2 regions of the Ensifer sp. Root558 genome follow, and region 2 is predicted to be linked to the other one. Evidence: riboswitches for the same ligand, from Rfam matches in the RefSeq annotation. Region 2 holds a riboswitch; the other holds the start of a gene.
What was found. Region 2 has a riboswitch for thiamine pyrophosphate ahead of thiC (phosphomethylpyrimidine synthase ThiC). Riboswitches for the same ligand answer to the same signal wherever they lie in the genome.

Region 1 (7,272 bases), on a different contig from region 2:
GCGGCGCTGCGCCAGTATTCGGCGGGGATGCGTTCGAGCCCGGCCAGGAACAGGCGCGCCGCAAGCGGCATGTTGAAGAAGACGTGGGCAAGCAGGATGCCGAACAGGCCGTAAATGCTGACGGGCTGCGCGAGGCCGAGCCAGCGCAGGCCGGAATTGAGGAAACCCTGCCGCCCCCAGATCTCGATCAGCCCGAGTGCGCCAACCAGAACCGGCAGTCCGAGTGGCAGCGCCATCAAGCGCAGCAGCCAGATGCGGCCGGGGAACTGCGGCCGTCGCGCCAGCGCCCGGGCGACGGGGATGGCAAAGAGCACCGACAGCAACGTCGAGAGGGTCGCCTGCAGCAGCGTGAAGCGGGTGACGCGCCAGATGTAGGCGTCAAACAGCGCATCGTCGCTTGCGCCGCCCGTCAGGCTCAGCAAGGCGACGATCGCAAGACCGACGAAAAGGACGAAGACGCCGAGGCAGGCTGCCCCGGCGACCACTGTCATGCGATTTTCGCGCAGTGCGAACAATCCGGCCTCAGTTCTTGCTCATGGCGGCAAGCCATTCGTCGATCCAGGCCTTGCGGTTCTTGGCGACTTCCTCCGAGGGCAGGAGGAAGGTGTTTTCCGGCTTGACCAGCTTATTGAAGGCGTCCGGCAGCGGCTCCTTGGTCGCTGCGACCGGCATCATCCAGTTCGTCGTCGGGATGATCGACTGGAAGTCCGGACCGGTCATGAAGGCGAGGAACTGCTTTGCCAGTTCCGGCTCCTTGGCGTTCTTGGTCATGCCGGCGACTTCGATCTGGATGTAGTGCCCTTCGGAGAAGGCAGCGGCCTGGTAGCGCTCGGTGTTTTCCGCGACCATGTGGTAGGCCGGCGACGTGGTGTAGGACAGCACCATCGGCGCCTCGCCCTTGGTGAAGAGGCCATAGGCTTCCGACCAGCCGGGGGTGACGGTCAGAACGCGGTCCTTCAGCTTCGTCCAGGCGGCACCCGCCTCATCGCCATAGACGGCCTTGACCCAGAGCAGGAGGCCGAGGCCCGGCGTCGACGTACGCGGATCCTCGATGACGATCTTCTGCGACGGATCGCCTTCCACCAGCTCCTTCAGGCTCTTCGGCGGCGTCTTCAGCGTCTCGGTGTCGTAGACGACGGCGAAGTGGCCGTAGTCATAGGGCAGGAACGTGTCGTCCGAGAAGTTGCCGGGAACGGTGACGCCGGTTGCCTCGACGCCGTGCGGCACGAAGAAGCCCGTTGCTTTGGCTTCCGCAACGAGGTTGGTGTCGAGGCCAAGCACGATGTCGGCCTTGGAAGCCTCGCCTTCGAGCTTCAGGCGGGTGAGCAACTCGACGCCGTCGGCCACGCCGACATAGTTGACCTTGCATTCGCAGGTCTTCTCGAAGGCTTCTGCGACCTTGGCGCCCGGGCCCCATTCGGTGATGAAGCTCTCATAGGTGTACACCGTCAGCGTCTTGTCGGCGGCGGTCGCGGCGCCGGAGAAAACAAGGCTCGCGGCCGTCGCAAGGGCTAGCCGGCTAAAGAATTTAAGTTGCGATGAATTGGACATGGCGAGGACCTCTCTCCCAAAGTTCGTTGTTGCATGGGAAAAGGGCGTATCGATCCGATCGCGTCTAATCCCTCCGCCGGTATGAGCCGGATCAGGTTCCGCGGGTTGGCGTTTTGACGCCTCTCAGCCTCCGGCCGCAATGCGGTCGGGAGGCACCCCGTTAGAGCGGCAAGAGATTTACCGCTGCCTCGGTCCCATGGCAAGCGATGTTTACGGCGAAGCAAGGGGACGCTTGGCCAGCACAATGGCTCGTGTTTGCGTATGCCGCCAACTGCGCTACACAACGGCAGCGAGGAGGAAATGTCATGCCCGATATGCTTGTTCGACTTTATGCCCTGCCGGCTGAACCTCAGTCGAAGCTTGGCCTTGGCATCAGCATTCGCCGCGCCATGGCGCCGGAGCGCCGCCTGGTTGTTTCCTGGATCGAAAGGACTTTCGGTGCCGGATGGGCGGGCGAGGCGGAAGCCGCCTTTTCCTCCACCCCTACGCGCATGCACGTCGCTGTCCATGACGGAAAGATCGTCGGCTTTTCCTGCCACGACGTAACGGCACTCGGCTTCTTCGGTCCGACCGGCGTCGACGAAAGCATGCGCGGGCAGGGGATCGGTGAGGCGCTTCTGCTTGCAAGCCTCACGGCGATGCGCGAGGCCGGCTATGGCTACGCGATTATCGGCGGCGTCGGGCCGGCGAAGTTCTACGAGCGGGTGGCCGGCGCCGTCGAAATTCCGGATTCGACCCCCGGCATTTATGCCGGCATGCTTTTCCCCGATCCGGTGCCCGAGGGGCATTGATGGTCTGACCAAAATATCGAGAACCGCTCGTTCGACGGTTTTCTTCGTTTTCCTTCGGCGGTCCTTTGCGCTATGGGCTTTGCCATGTCTCGATCGACCTTCACCATTCTGCTTGGCGGCGCCCTTTCGCTGACCGACCGGCTGGCTCACCAGCTGGCCGCAAGTCGCTTCATTGCGGCTGACGGCGGCATGCGCCATGCCCGATTGCTCGGCATCGTGCCGGATGTCTGGGTCGGTGATTTCGACTCGACCGAGGAAGCCCTTCTTGCGGACTACGCCTCCGTCCCGCGCGAGCCCTATCCGGCGGCGAAGGCCGCGACGGACGGGGAGATCGCGGTCGAGGCGGCGCTGTCGCGTGGAGCCGACCGCCTGATTTTCGCCGGCGCACTCGGCGGCACCCGCAGTGATCACGCCTTCATGCACCTGCTGCATGCTGTTGCCCTTGCCGAGCGTGGCCTTTCCGTGTTGATGACCTCGGGCGAGGAAGAGGCCTATCCGCTGCTGGCCGGCTCGCTCGACCTTGATTTGCCGAAGGGCTGCCTCTTCTCGGTGCTCGGGTTGACCGAGCTTACCGGTCTTTCGATCGTCAATGCGCGCTATCCGCTCGACGATTTCACCTTGCCGTTCGGCTCGTCCCGAACCGTTTCCAACGTTGCGGAGGGTCCCCTTCGCTTCACTCTCCAGAGCGGTCGCGCCATTGTTCTCGCCCGCCCCTATGATCTTTCCGGAGCCTGAGCCTTGGCGCCTCCCATTCTGAAACTCGACGACATCTTCCTCACCTTCGGTGGCGCGCCGCTGCTAGCCGGCGCCAATTTTCAAGTCGAACCGGGCGACCGCATCTGTCTTGTCGGCCGCAACGGCTCGGGCAAGTCGACGCTGATGAAGATTGCCGCGGGTCTGGCCGAGGCGCAGTCGGGCGAAATCTTCCGCCATCCCTCCGCGACCATCCGCTATCTGCACCAGGCGCCGGATTTCGACGGCTACGACACCGTGCAGGCCTATGCCGAGGCAGGACTCGGCCCGAGTGACGATCCCTATCGCGTCGCCTATCTGCTGCAGCACCTGGGGTTGACCGGCGAGGAAGACCCGAAGCGCCTTTCGGGCGGCGAAGCGCGTCGCGCGGCGCTTGCCCGTGTCATGGCGCCGGAGCCGGATATCCTGCTGCTCGACGAGCCGACCAACCATCTCGACCTGCCGACGATCGAATGGCTGGAAGACGAACTGATCCGCAGCCGTTCGGCGCTCGTTCTGATCTCGCACGACCGGCGCTTCCTGGAAAAGGTCTCGACCGCGACCGTCTGGCTCGACCGTGGCCAGTCGCGGCGGCTCGACCGCGGCTTTGCCCATTTCGAGGCCTGGCGCGACGAGGTGCTGGAGGCCGAGGAGCTGGAGCAGCACAAGCTCGGCAAAGCGATCGAGCGCGAGGAACATTGGCTGCGCTACGGCGTGACCGCACGACGTAAGCGCAACATGCGCCGCCTCGGTGAGCTGCAGACCATGCGGGCGACCTATCGCGGCCACAAGGGGCCGCAGGGAACGGTACAGGCGACGGCCGCCGACGCCAAGGAATCGGGCAAGCTGGTGATCGAGGCGGAGAAGGTCACCAAGGCCTATGGCGAGCGTACCATCGTCGCGCCGTTCTCGATCCGCGTGCACCGCGGCGACCGCATCGGTCTGGTCGGCCCGAACGGCGCCGGCAAGACGACGCTTCTGAAGATCCTGACCGGGCAGATCGAACCGGGTACGGGTACGGTCAAGCTCGGCACCAATCTCGAAATCGCGACGCTTGACCAGAAGCGCGAAGACCTCAATCTCGACGAAACGCTGGCGCACTACCTGACCGACGGGCGCGGCGACAACCTGCTGGTCAATGGCGAGCAGCGCCACGTCACCGGCTACATGAAGGACTTCCTGTTCCAGCCGGAGCAGGCGCGCACCCCGATCCGCGAGCTTTCGGGCGGCGAGCGCGCAAGGCTGATGCTGGCGCGCATCCTCGCGCGCGCAACCAACCTTCTGATCCTCGACGAGCCGACCAACGACCTCGACATCGAGACGCTCGACCTCCTGCAGGAGATCGTCGCCGGTTTTGCCGGAACGGTGATCCTCGTCAGCCACGATCGCGACTTCCTCGACCGCACCGTCACCTCGACGATTGCGCCGGCCAATCCGGAGGCGCCGGATGGACGCTGGATCGAGTATGCCGGCGGCTATTCCGACATGATGGCGCAGCGCAAGGGCGCGATCGAGGAGAAGCGCAAGGCCGAGAAGGCGGAAAAGGCCAAGGCCGAGGCGGCGGCCCCTGTCGCCGAAGCGCCGAAGGCTGCCAAGGGTAAGCTTTCCTACAAGCAGAAATTCGCGCTCGAAAACCTGCCGAAAGAGATTGCCAAGGCGGAAGCCGAGGCTGCCAAGCGCGAAGAAAAGATGGCGGACCCCAATCTTTTCACAAAAGATCCAAATGCTTTTGCGAAGCTGGCGCAGGAGCTGGAAAAGCTGCGTGCCGACCTCGCTCGCATGGAAGAGGAATGGCTGGAGCTCGAAATGCTGCGCGAGGAGCTTGAGGGCTGAGACACAACAAAGACGGTCCCGCGCGGGATTGCGAAGGTAATACGTTGAATCCTTGCGAGTTTTACCGTTAAACTGGCAAGGGAAAGATGGCCTTCCGCGTTGAACGTTTTCACAGGGTATGATAAGTAAAACTTATTATATCACCTGTGAACGATCATGATGCCCTTCAAGCTAGAATCCGAAACCATTGGAATGCTTCTGACCGATGTCTCGCGCCTCTTGCGCGGGGCCTTCGACCGCAAGGTTAATGCCATGGATCTGGGCATCACGCCTGGCGAGGCGCGCACGCTGATCCAGGTGGCGCTCACCGAGGGCATCAAACAGGCCGAAATCGCCACACGCATGGGCATTGAGCCGATGACGCTGTCGGCCTATCTCGACAGGCTGGAGGCGAACGGGCTCGTCGCCCGCGTTCCCGATCCGGCGGATCGCCGCGCCAAGAATGTCGTCATCACCGAAAAGGCCGGTCCGTTGTTCAACGAGCTGATGACCGGTCTTCGCGAAATGATGGATGCCTATACGGAAGGGCTGGACTCGGAAGCGCGCGCGCTTCTCTGTTCCAACCTGCGCATCCTGCGTGACAATTTGCGTCAGCTCGATCCGTGCCTTGCCGGTAAGGAGACAGCGGAGAAGGCCGAAGTCCGGGTCGGAGCCGCGCAATGACGCGTCGCATGAGCGAGCGGCGCACAAGCATCATCGGTGCCTTCCTGGTGGCGCTCGGCCCCGTTTCCATGGCGCTGTATACGCCGGCGATGCCTGAACTGGTGTGCGCCTTCTCCTCCAGCGAAGCGGCGATCAAGATGACGCTGTCGCTCTATTTCGCCGGCTTCGCCTTTGCCCAGTTGGTGTCTGGCACGCTCTCCGATGTCATCGGTCGCCGCCGCGCGACGCTGATCTTCATGGCGATCTACCTCGTCGGCAGCCTGATGGCGGCCTTTGCGCCTTCCGTCGCGGTGCTTTTGGCCGGCCGCCTGGTGCAGGGCATCGGCGCCTCCGTCGGGATGACCGTGGCGCGTGCGATCGTGCGCGACCAGTTCACCGGGACTGAGGCCGCACGCATCATGAACATGATCGGCATGATGCTGGCCCTCGGACCCGCCGTGTCCCCGACGCTTGGCGGCCTGGCGCTCGGTCTCTTCGGGTGGCAGTCGATCTTCTTCCTGATGGTCGGCTTTGCCGCCATGGCCTGTCTCACCGTGCAGTTTTTCATGGCCGAGACCGCGACCCCGGATCCGGCCAAGGGCCACCTGAAGCCCATCCTTGCGGCCTATCGGCGGTTGGTGAGCGACAGCCGCTTCGTTTCCTCGACACTTGTGATCGGCGGAGCGGTCGGCGCACTTTATGCCTGGGCGACCATGCTGCCCTTCGTACTGATCAATGCGGTGGGGCTGACACCGACCGAGTTCGGCGTCGGCATGCTGATGCAGTCGGGCCTTTTCTTTTCGGGAACCGTGGTGGTGCGGCTGCTGATGCGGCGTTTCACGCCGCAGGCGCTGGTGCCGGCCGGCCTCGTCTTCATCGGTGCGGCCAGCCTCGCGCTTGCCTACACCATGCACGTGCTGCCGCCGAGCTTCCTCTCGGTCATGCTGCCGATCGGGATTTATGCCTTCGGCATCGCCTTCGTCATGCCCTATATGATGACGGCGGCGATGGCGCCGTTTCCGGACATCGCTGGCACGGCGTCGGCAGTGATGGGTTTCGTACAGATGGGCTCGGGGCTGCTTGGTGGCGCGATCGCCGCTGCGGTCGGCGCTCCGGTGCTGGCGCTCGGCACGATCATTCCATGCTTCGGCCTCGTCTGCATCCTGAGCTATGTCTGGTATCGCCGCAACGTTCGCTCGCAGCCGCTCGCCGTGCCGGTCAAGGATCCGCTTTCGGAAGCGGCGGAGTAGAAATCTGGTGCGACATCGGCATCGATACCGCTTCGCCCTGCATACGAAAAAGCCTCCGCGAACGGGTCGCGGAGGCTTCTTTTTTCAAAACGCGTCGTCTTAGCGGTTGCGCGCGGCCAGCGTGCGCAGGCGCAGCGCGTTGAGCTTGATGAAGCCGGCGGCGTCCTTCTGGTCGTAGGCGCCCTGGTCGTCCTCGAAGGTGACGAGCTTGTCGGAGTAGAGCGACTTGTCGCTCTCGCGGCCGATGACCATGACGTTGCCCTTGTAGAGCTTCAACGTCACTTCGCCTTCGACATGCTCCTGGCTCTTGTCGATTGCGGCCTGCAGCATCTCGCGCTCCGGTGAGAACCAGAAGCCGTAATAGATCAGCTCGGCGTAGCGCGGCATCAGCTCGTCCTTGAGGTGGGCGGCGCCGCGGTCGAGCGTGATGCTCTCGATTGCGCGGTGCGCGGAGAGCAGGATGGTGCCGCCGG
Region 2 (7,272 bases):
ATGAGATCCTCCACTGGACCCAGTCCGGCGTCATGCCGGGCCTCCCGGGTCAATTTCCGATGCGCGACAGCGCGGGCTGTCATGAGGATGTCATTTGCAACGGTCGTGCCAGTTGGCCGCGGCAGGAACCAAGCCTTTGAATTGATGAGGATGTTTTGTGCAGGCGGCTCGGTGCGCACAAAGAGTTGAGCGGATTTCCGCACAAGCCGTCTGGAAGACTGAGCGAAAAAATGCACAATTGGGCCATGTTCAACGCCCTGTCCGCCCCCCTCAATCCGGCAGATCTCGACCAGTCGATGCGCCGCACCTGGCTGGTCTTTGCCGGCCTTGCCGTCGCGCTGCTTGTCGCCGCGCTCCTGCTTGCCGGCGAGTACGGCCGAAGCCAGGCGCTCGAAACTGTCGATGCCCAAAGCCGGATCGATGCCAATCTGAAGGCCTCGCTGCTGCGCGCCGTACTCGAACGCCAACGCTCGACGCCGCTGGTGCTGGCCGACGATGTCGAGGTGATGGCAGCCCTTTCGACCCGCGGCACAGAGGCGCTGCAACGGCTGAACGAGAAGCTGCAGGCGCTGGCGACCAACACGGACGCCGCTGTCATCTACGTGATCGGCCCTGATGGCGTCGCCGTCGCTGCCAGCAACTGGCGCGAGCCGACGAGTTTCGTCGGCAACGACTATGCCTTCCGCGAATATTTCCGCATGGCGATGCGCGACGGCAAGGCCGAGCATTTCGCCATGGGCAACGTCAGCAAGCGGCCGGGCCTCTACATTTCGCGTCGGGTCCAGGGTCCTGACGGCCCGATCGGCGTCGTCGTCGCCAAGCTCGAATTCGACGATGTGGAAGCCGAATGGCTCGCCTCCGGCAAGCCGGTCTACGTCACCGACCGGCGCGGCATCGTGCTGATCACCAGCTTCCCCTCCTGGCGCTTCATGACGACCAGAACAATTCCACGCGACCGCGTCGCCGCCATCCGCGACAGCCTGCAATTTGGCGATGCCTCGCTGCTGCCGCTGCCCTTCCGCGACATCGAGCCGACCAGCGATGGCTCCAGCGAGTTGCGCGCACTGTTGCCGGGCGACAGCGAACGTCGGTTCCTCCGGGTCGAAACCATGGTTCCGACCACCAGCTGGCGGCTGGAGCAGCTAGCACCGCTCGATGGCGCGATCTCGGCGGCAACCCGCGAGGCCCGGCTGATTGCCCTGGCCCTCCTCGCACCGCTGCTCGCTTTTACCGCGGTCCTCCTGCGCCGCCGCCAGACGCTGGCACTGGTGTCTGCGCGCGATCGCGCCGCGCGCGACGAGCTGGAGACCCGCGTGGCGGAGCGCACACATGACCTCAGCCTTGCCCGCGATCATCTCGAAACGGAGATCGCCGACCACCGGCGTACCGGCGAGAAGCTGCAGGCGGTGCAGCAGGAACTGGTTCAGGCGAACCGGCTGGCGATCCTTGGCCAGGTGGCGGCCGGCGTCGCCCACGAGATCAACCAGCCGGTCGCGACCATCCGCGCCTATGCCGACAACGCCCGCACCTTCCTCGAACGCGGCCAGCAGCAGACCGCGGTCGAGAACCTTGTCAGCATCGCCGAACTGACCGATCGGGTCGGCACCATCACCGACGAACTCAGAAGCTTCGCTCGCAAGGGCCGCTTCGTCGCCGAGCCGACGCCCATGCGCGACGTGATCGAGGGGGCGATGATGCTGCTGCGCAGCCGCTTTGCCGGCCGCATGGATTCGATCGTCATCGACCTCCCGGAAAATGGCCTCAGCGTCCTCGGCAGCCGCATCCGGCTCGAGCAGGTGCTGATCAACCTTTTGCAAAATGCCCTGGAAGCGCTCGGCACGCGCAGCGACGCCGAGATCCGCGTGCGCTGCGAGGACAGCCCGTCCGGGACGGTTTTGCTCGTCGTTGCCGATAACGGCCCAGGCATTCCCCTGCACATCCACGAGGATCTGTTCACGCCGTTCAACACCTCGAAGGATGAAGGGCTCGGCCTCGGCCTTGCCATCTCCAAGGAGATCGTCGCCGACTATGGCGGCGATATCACCGTCGAAACCAGCGACAGGGGCACCGTCTTCACGGTTCGCCTGAAGAGGGCCTGAGCGATGCAGCCGACCGTCTATCTCGTCGACGACGACAACCATCTGCGCAAGGCGATGACGCAGACGCTGGAACTCGCCGGCCTCGCCGTTACCCCTTTTGCCAGCGCTGCCGAAGCGTTGAAGACGCTGGATGCGAATTTCGACGGAGTCGTCGTCAGCGATATCCGCATGCCGGGCATCGACGGCCTCGCCTTCTTCCGCCGCATCGAAGCTTTCGACGCGGATCTGCCGGTGATCCTGGTGACCGGCCATGGCGACATCCCGATGGCAGTGCAGGCGCTGCAGGATGGCGTCTACGACTTCATCCCCAAACCCTTTGCCGCCGACCGGCTGGTGCAGAGCGTGCATCGCGCGCTGGAAAAACGCCGGCTCGTGATGGAAAACCGCGCGCTGAAACGGGCCGCCGAGACGGCCGGCGACAGCCTGCCGCTGATCGGCCAGACGCCGGTCATGGAACGTTTGCGCCAGACGATCCGGCACATTGCCGATACCGATGTCGACGTGCTCGTCGCCGGCGAGACGGGCAGCGGCAAGGAGGTGGTGGCGACGCTGCTCCACAATTGGAGCCGACGCCGCAACGGCAACTTCGTGGCGCTGAATTGCGGGGCGCTGCCCGAAACGGTGATCGAAAGCGAACTCTTCGGCCACGAACAGGGCGCCTTCACCGGCGCCTTGAAGAAGCGCATCGGCCGGATCGAGCATGCGAGCGGCGGCACGCTGTTCCTCGACGAGATCGAGGCGATGCCACCGGCGACTCAAGTGAAGATGCTGCGCGTTCTGGAAGCGCGCGAAATCACGCCGCTTGGCACCAACCAGGTTCGTCCGGTCGATATCCGCGTCATCGCGGCTGCCAAAATCGATCTTGGCGACCCGGCGCAGCGCGGCGATTTCCGGGAAGACCTCTACTTTAGATTGAATGTCGTAACGCTGTCGATCCCACCGCTGCGCGAACGCCGAGACGATATCCCGCTGCTCTTCTCGCACTTCCTGACCCGGGCGGCCGAGCGCTTCAAGCGCGACGCGCCTGTGGTCACATCGGCCGTGCAGAGACATCTGATGACGCATGCCTGGCCGGGCAATGTGCGCGAGCTCTCGCACTTTGCAGAACGCGTGGCGCTTGGTGTCGAAGGTCCGCTGGGACAGCCGATTGCGCCCGCCGAACAGCCTGGATTTGCGCTCCCGGAACGGCTCGAACGCTACGAGGCGGAGATCCTGAAAGAGGTGTTGCGGGCTCAGCGCGGCGACGTCAAGGCGACGATCGAGGCGCTCGGCATTCCGCGCAAGACATTCTACGACAAGCTCCAGCGCCACGGCATCAACCGTGCCGATTACGCCGAGCGGGCCGCACCGGAAAAGGCCGGCCGCTAGCGTCAAACCCGAATCCGTCACCACACGCAATAGGTGCATCTTTGTCGGCAGGCGAATTCACGCTTGACGACCCGGGCCGATCGATGGCTATGATCTAGGCATTCACCAGGGGGGTCCCGCAAGGGGCTGAGATTCTGCTGGATGGCCGGCTTGCCGGCTGTGGCGCAGTGACCCGTTGAACCTGATCCAGTTCATACTGGCGTAGGGACGGTGCAGATATCGAAGCCAGGATTCCGTGCGTCCAGCATCTGGCGGAGCGTCTTTCATCTTTCCGGCATCAGAACTGGGTCTCCAATTGCAAACTTGGAGCCTCGTCATGAATATTGCCACCAAACCCGCAGCCCTCACGGTCACGCAAGGACCGCTTCCGGCCTCCCGCAAGATCCACAAGCCGGGCGTGCTTCATCCGGATATCCGCGTGCCGATGCGCGAGATTGCGCTCCACCCGACGTCGGGCGAGCAACCGGTTACGGTCTATGATTCCTCCGGCGCCTACACCGCCGACGACGCCGAGATCCGCATCGAGGACGGCCTGCCGCGGCTGCGCCGCAACTGGATCGTCGACCGCGGCGATGTGGAAACCTATGAGGGACGCGTGGTCCGCCCCGAGGACAACGGCTTTGTGAGCGGCGACAGGCTGACACCGACCTTCCCGTTCCAGCATGCGCCGCTGAAGGCCACGGGCGGCCGCGCAGTGACCCAGCTTGCCTATGCCCGCGCCGGCATCATCACGCCGGAAATGGAGTTCGTGGCGATCCGCGAAAATCTCGGCCGCGACGCGGCGCGTGCGAAAGTCCGCGACGGCGAGAGCTTCGGCGCCCACATCCCCGATCACGTGACACCCGAATTCGTGCGCCAGGAAATCGCCAGCGGCCGGGCGATCCTGCCTGCCAACATCAATCACCCGGAATCCGAGCCGATGATTATCGGCCGGAATTTTCTGGTGAAGATCAACGCCAATATCGGCAACTCCGCCGTCACCTCGTCGATGGCGGAAGAGGTCGAAAAGATGGTCTGGGCGACGCGCTGGGGCGCCGACACCGTCATGGACCTTTCGACCGGCCGCAACATTCACAACATCCGCGAATGGATCATCCGCAACTCGCCGGTTCCGATCGGCACCGTGCCGCTTTACCAGGCGCTGGAAAAGGTCAACGGCATTGCCGAGGACCTCACCTGGGAAGTCTATCGCGACACGCTGATCGAGCAGGCCGAACAGGGCGTCGACTATTTCACCATCCATGCCGGCGTCCGGCTGCACTACATCCCGCTCACCGTCGATCGCGTCACCGGCATCGTTTCGCGCGGCGGCTCGATCATGGCCAAGTGGTGTCTGCATCACCATCGCGAGAGCTTCCTTTACGAGCATTTCGAGGAAATCTGCGACATCTGCCGCGCCTATGACGTCTCCTTCTCGCTCGGCGACGGCCTGCGCCCCGGCTCGATCGCCGATGCCAACGACGCGGCACAATTCGCCGAACTCGAAACGCTCGGCGAGCTCACCAAGATCGCCTGGGCCAAGGATTGTCAGGTGATGATCGAAGGCCCCGGCCACGTGCCGATGCACAAGATCAAGGAGAACATGGACAAGCAACTCGCCGTCTGCGGCGAGGCGCCGTTCTACACGCTCGGACCGCTGACGACGGACATTGCGCCCGGCTACGACCACATCACGTCGGGCATCGGCGCGGCGATGATCGGCTGGTTCGGCACCGCCATGCTCTGCTACGTCACGCCGAAGGAGCATCTCGGTCTTCCCGATCGCAACGACGTCAAGGTCGGCGTCATCACCTACAAGATCGCCGCCCATGCCGCCGATCTCGCCAAGGGCCATCCGGCCGCCCAGGTGCGCGACGACGCGCTGTCGCGCGCGCGCTTCGAATTCCGCTGGGAGGACCAGTTCAACCTCTCGCTCGACCCGGAGACGGCCCGTAACTTCCACGACGAGACACTGCCGAAGGAAGCGCACAAGGTCGCGCATTTCTGCTCCATGTGCGGCCCGAAATTCTGCTCGATGCGGATCTCGCACGACATCCGCGCAGAAGCGCAGAAGGAAGGCCTGGAGGCAATGGCCGCGAAATACCGCGAGGGCGGCGACCTCTATATGCCGGTGGAAGGGGCGGCTGGCGCGGCCGAGTAGACGACAGAGATTCGTTGAAGGGGCCAGTCACGGCCCCTTCAGTTCACTCAGGGCTGCGCCTCCCGCCTCGGAAGCGGAAGCGGCGATCGCCAAGGCTCTCCTCCTCCGTCATGCTTGGGCTTGAGCCGAGCATGACGGAGGGTGGGAGGCGCGCCAACGACCCCGTTCAATCAACAAACATGCAACGTCCTCTGTCCCTCTCGCGACGCCTCAGCGATGAGGGCGATCATCTGTATGTCGTGGCCGCCGCCAGAGGCCCGCACCTTGCGCTCCGTGTCGCCCGTCCCCCCAATAGCTTGTCCCCACATCGATTGAACGATATGCAAGGCGCACGCAAAAGTCGCTGTCGGCGAAATTCATTCGCGGCGGGCAGCCGAACTGTACCCGCGCAAAAGTCCTGCAGGACGACGCAAGAACGCCGTTTGCACAAGGAGAATGACTTGAGGACATGCCTGTTGAGACTGACGGCCTTGTCCATAGGAGCCCTTGCAGCATTCGGCGGAGATCTGCCGCGCCTCAACGGTGACCGGGGCTTTGCCGCGGGCCTTTCCTGGATTTCCGCTGCCCATGCGGACGACGCCGATGCCGGCGGCACGAATGGTGAAGGTGCCGCGGGCGGCAGCGACCAAGGTAGCGAAAACGTCGGGAGCGGCGGAAGCAACGGCACAGAGGGTGGCGGCGATTGGGGCTCCGGCGATGGTAGCGGCGTGGGCGGCGAGCCCGGCGGGACCGGGGCTGGCGGTGGAGGCGGCGTCATCGACGGAAGCGGCCTGAGCGGCGGAGACAGCGAGCGCCACTCATCCTCATCGCGCGACGGGCGGGATTACGGACCAACCGGCAGCGTATGGCACGGCGGCAGCAGTTTCCTCAATCTTTTTCGCCGGACACCGGAAGAGCCTCCCGAGGGGAGCGGGCCAGAGTCTTCCACCCGGCAGAAGAGCGATGCGGGATCCCGCAAAAGCGCGGGTCACACCAGAACAGAGCCCTGAAGAGATGTCTGCTTCGTCGCGCCGAAGGATGCCGTGTGCTGTTTATCGCAGACATAGAAGCGTCTGCGCCTGGATGCTTGGGCCAAGCCCTGGCATGACGGAGCAGCGGGAGGCGCGCTATCGATCCCGTTCGATCAACGAACGCGCAACGTCCCTATAGCCCTATAGCCCTCTAGCGACCACTCACCATCCGCTCGACCACATCGAGCAGCACGTTGGCGCCGGCGACCAGATCATCCGGCTCCGTGTGTTCGCGCGGATTATGGCTGATGCCGTCGCGGCTCGGAACGAAGATCATCGCCGTCGGCGCGATGCGGGCGATCATCTGGGCATCATGACCGGCGCCCGAGGTCATGCGCCGGCTCTTGAGGCCTCGCGCCTTCGCCGAAGCCTCGACCGCTGCGACGATGCCCTGATCGAAGGCGACCGGCTGGAAGCGTGCCAGCCGCTCGACCGAGATCGTTACCCCCTCTTCCGCGCCGATGCGCACCAGAAAGTCCGCAAGCGCCGCTTCGAGCGCCTGCAGCCGATCCTCGTCCGGATCGCGCAGATCGACGGTGAAGGCGGCACGCGATGGGATGACGTTGATCGCGTCGGGCTCGAAACGCATGGTGCCAATGGTCGCGACACTCGGCGCGTTCGACCGGGCAATATGCTCGCGCAGGAAGAGGCCGAC

Region 1: another riboswitch for thiamine pyrophosphate. It lies ahead of thiB (thiamine ABC transporter substrate binding subunit); the one in region 2 lies ahead of thiC (phosphomethylpyrimidine synthase ThiC).

Annotation. Positions count from the first base shown of each region.
Region 1 is NZ_LMGC01000033.1:230,623-237,894, forward strand. Features, by position in the region: gene thiP (thiamine/thiamine pyrophosphate ABC transporter permease ThiP) at 1-515, opposite strand, end outside; gene thiB (thiamine ABC transporter substrate binding subunit) at 523-1,551, opposite strand; TPP riboswitch at 1,603-1,721, opposite strand; gene ASD63_RS25030 (GNAT family N-acetyltransferase) at 1,857-2,342, shown strand; gene ASD63_RS25035 (thiamine diphosphokinase) at 2,427-3,077, shown strand; gene ASD63_RS25040 (ABC-F family ATP-binding cassette domain-containing protein) at 3,081-4,907, shown strand; gene ASD63_RS25045 (MarR family transcriptional regulator) at 5,067-5,570, shown strand; gene ASD63_RS25050 (multidrug effflux MFS transporter) at 5,567-6,799, shown strand; gene ASD63_RS25055 (argininosuccinate synthase) at 6,899-7,272, opposite strand, start outside.
Region 2 is NZ_LMGC01000037.1:119,806-127,077, reverse strand. Features, by position in the region: gene ASD63_RS31610 (dicarboxylate/amino acid:cation symporter) at 1-2, opposite strand, end outside; gene ASD63_RS31605 (ATP-binding protein) at 246-2,099, shown strand; gene ASD63_RS31600 (sigma-54 dependent transcriptional regulator) at 2,103-3,467, shown strand; TPP riboswitch at 3,565-3,693, shown strand; gene thiC (phosphomethylpyrimidine synthase ThiC) at 3,784-5,607, shown strand; gene ASD63_RS36690 (hypothetical protein) at 6,063-6,596, shown strand; gene ASD63_RS31585 (Zn-dependent hydrolase) at 6,769-7,272, opposite strand, start outside.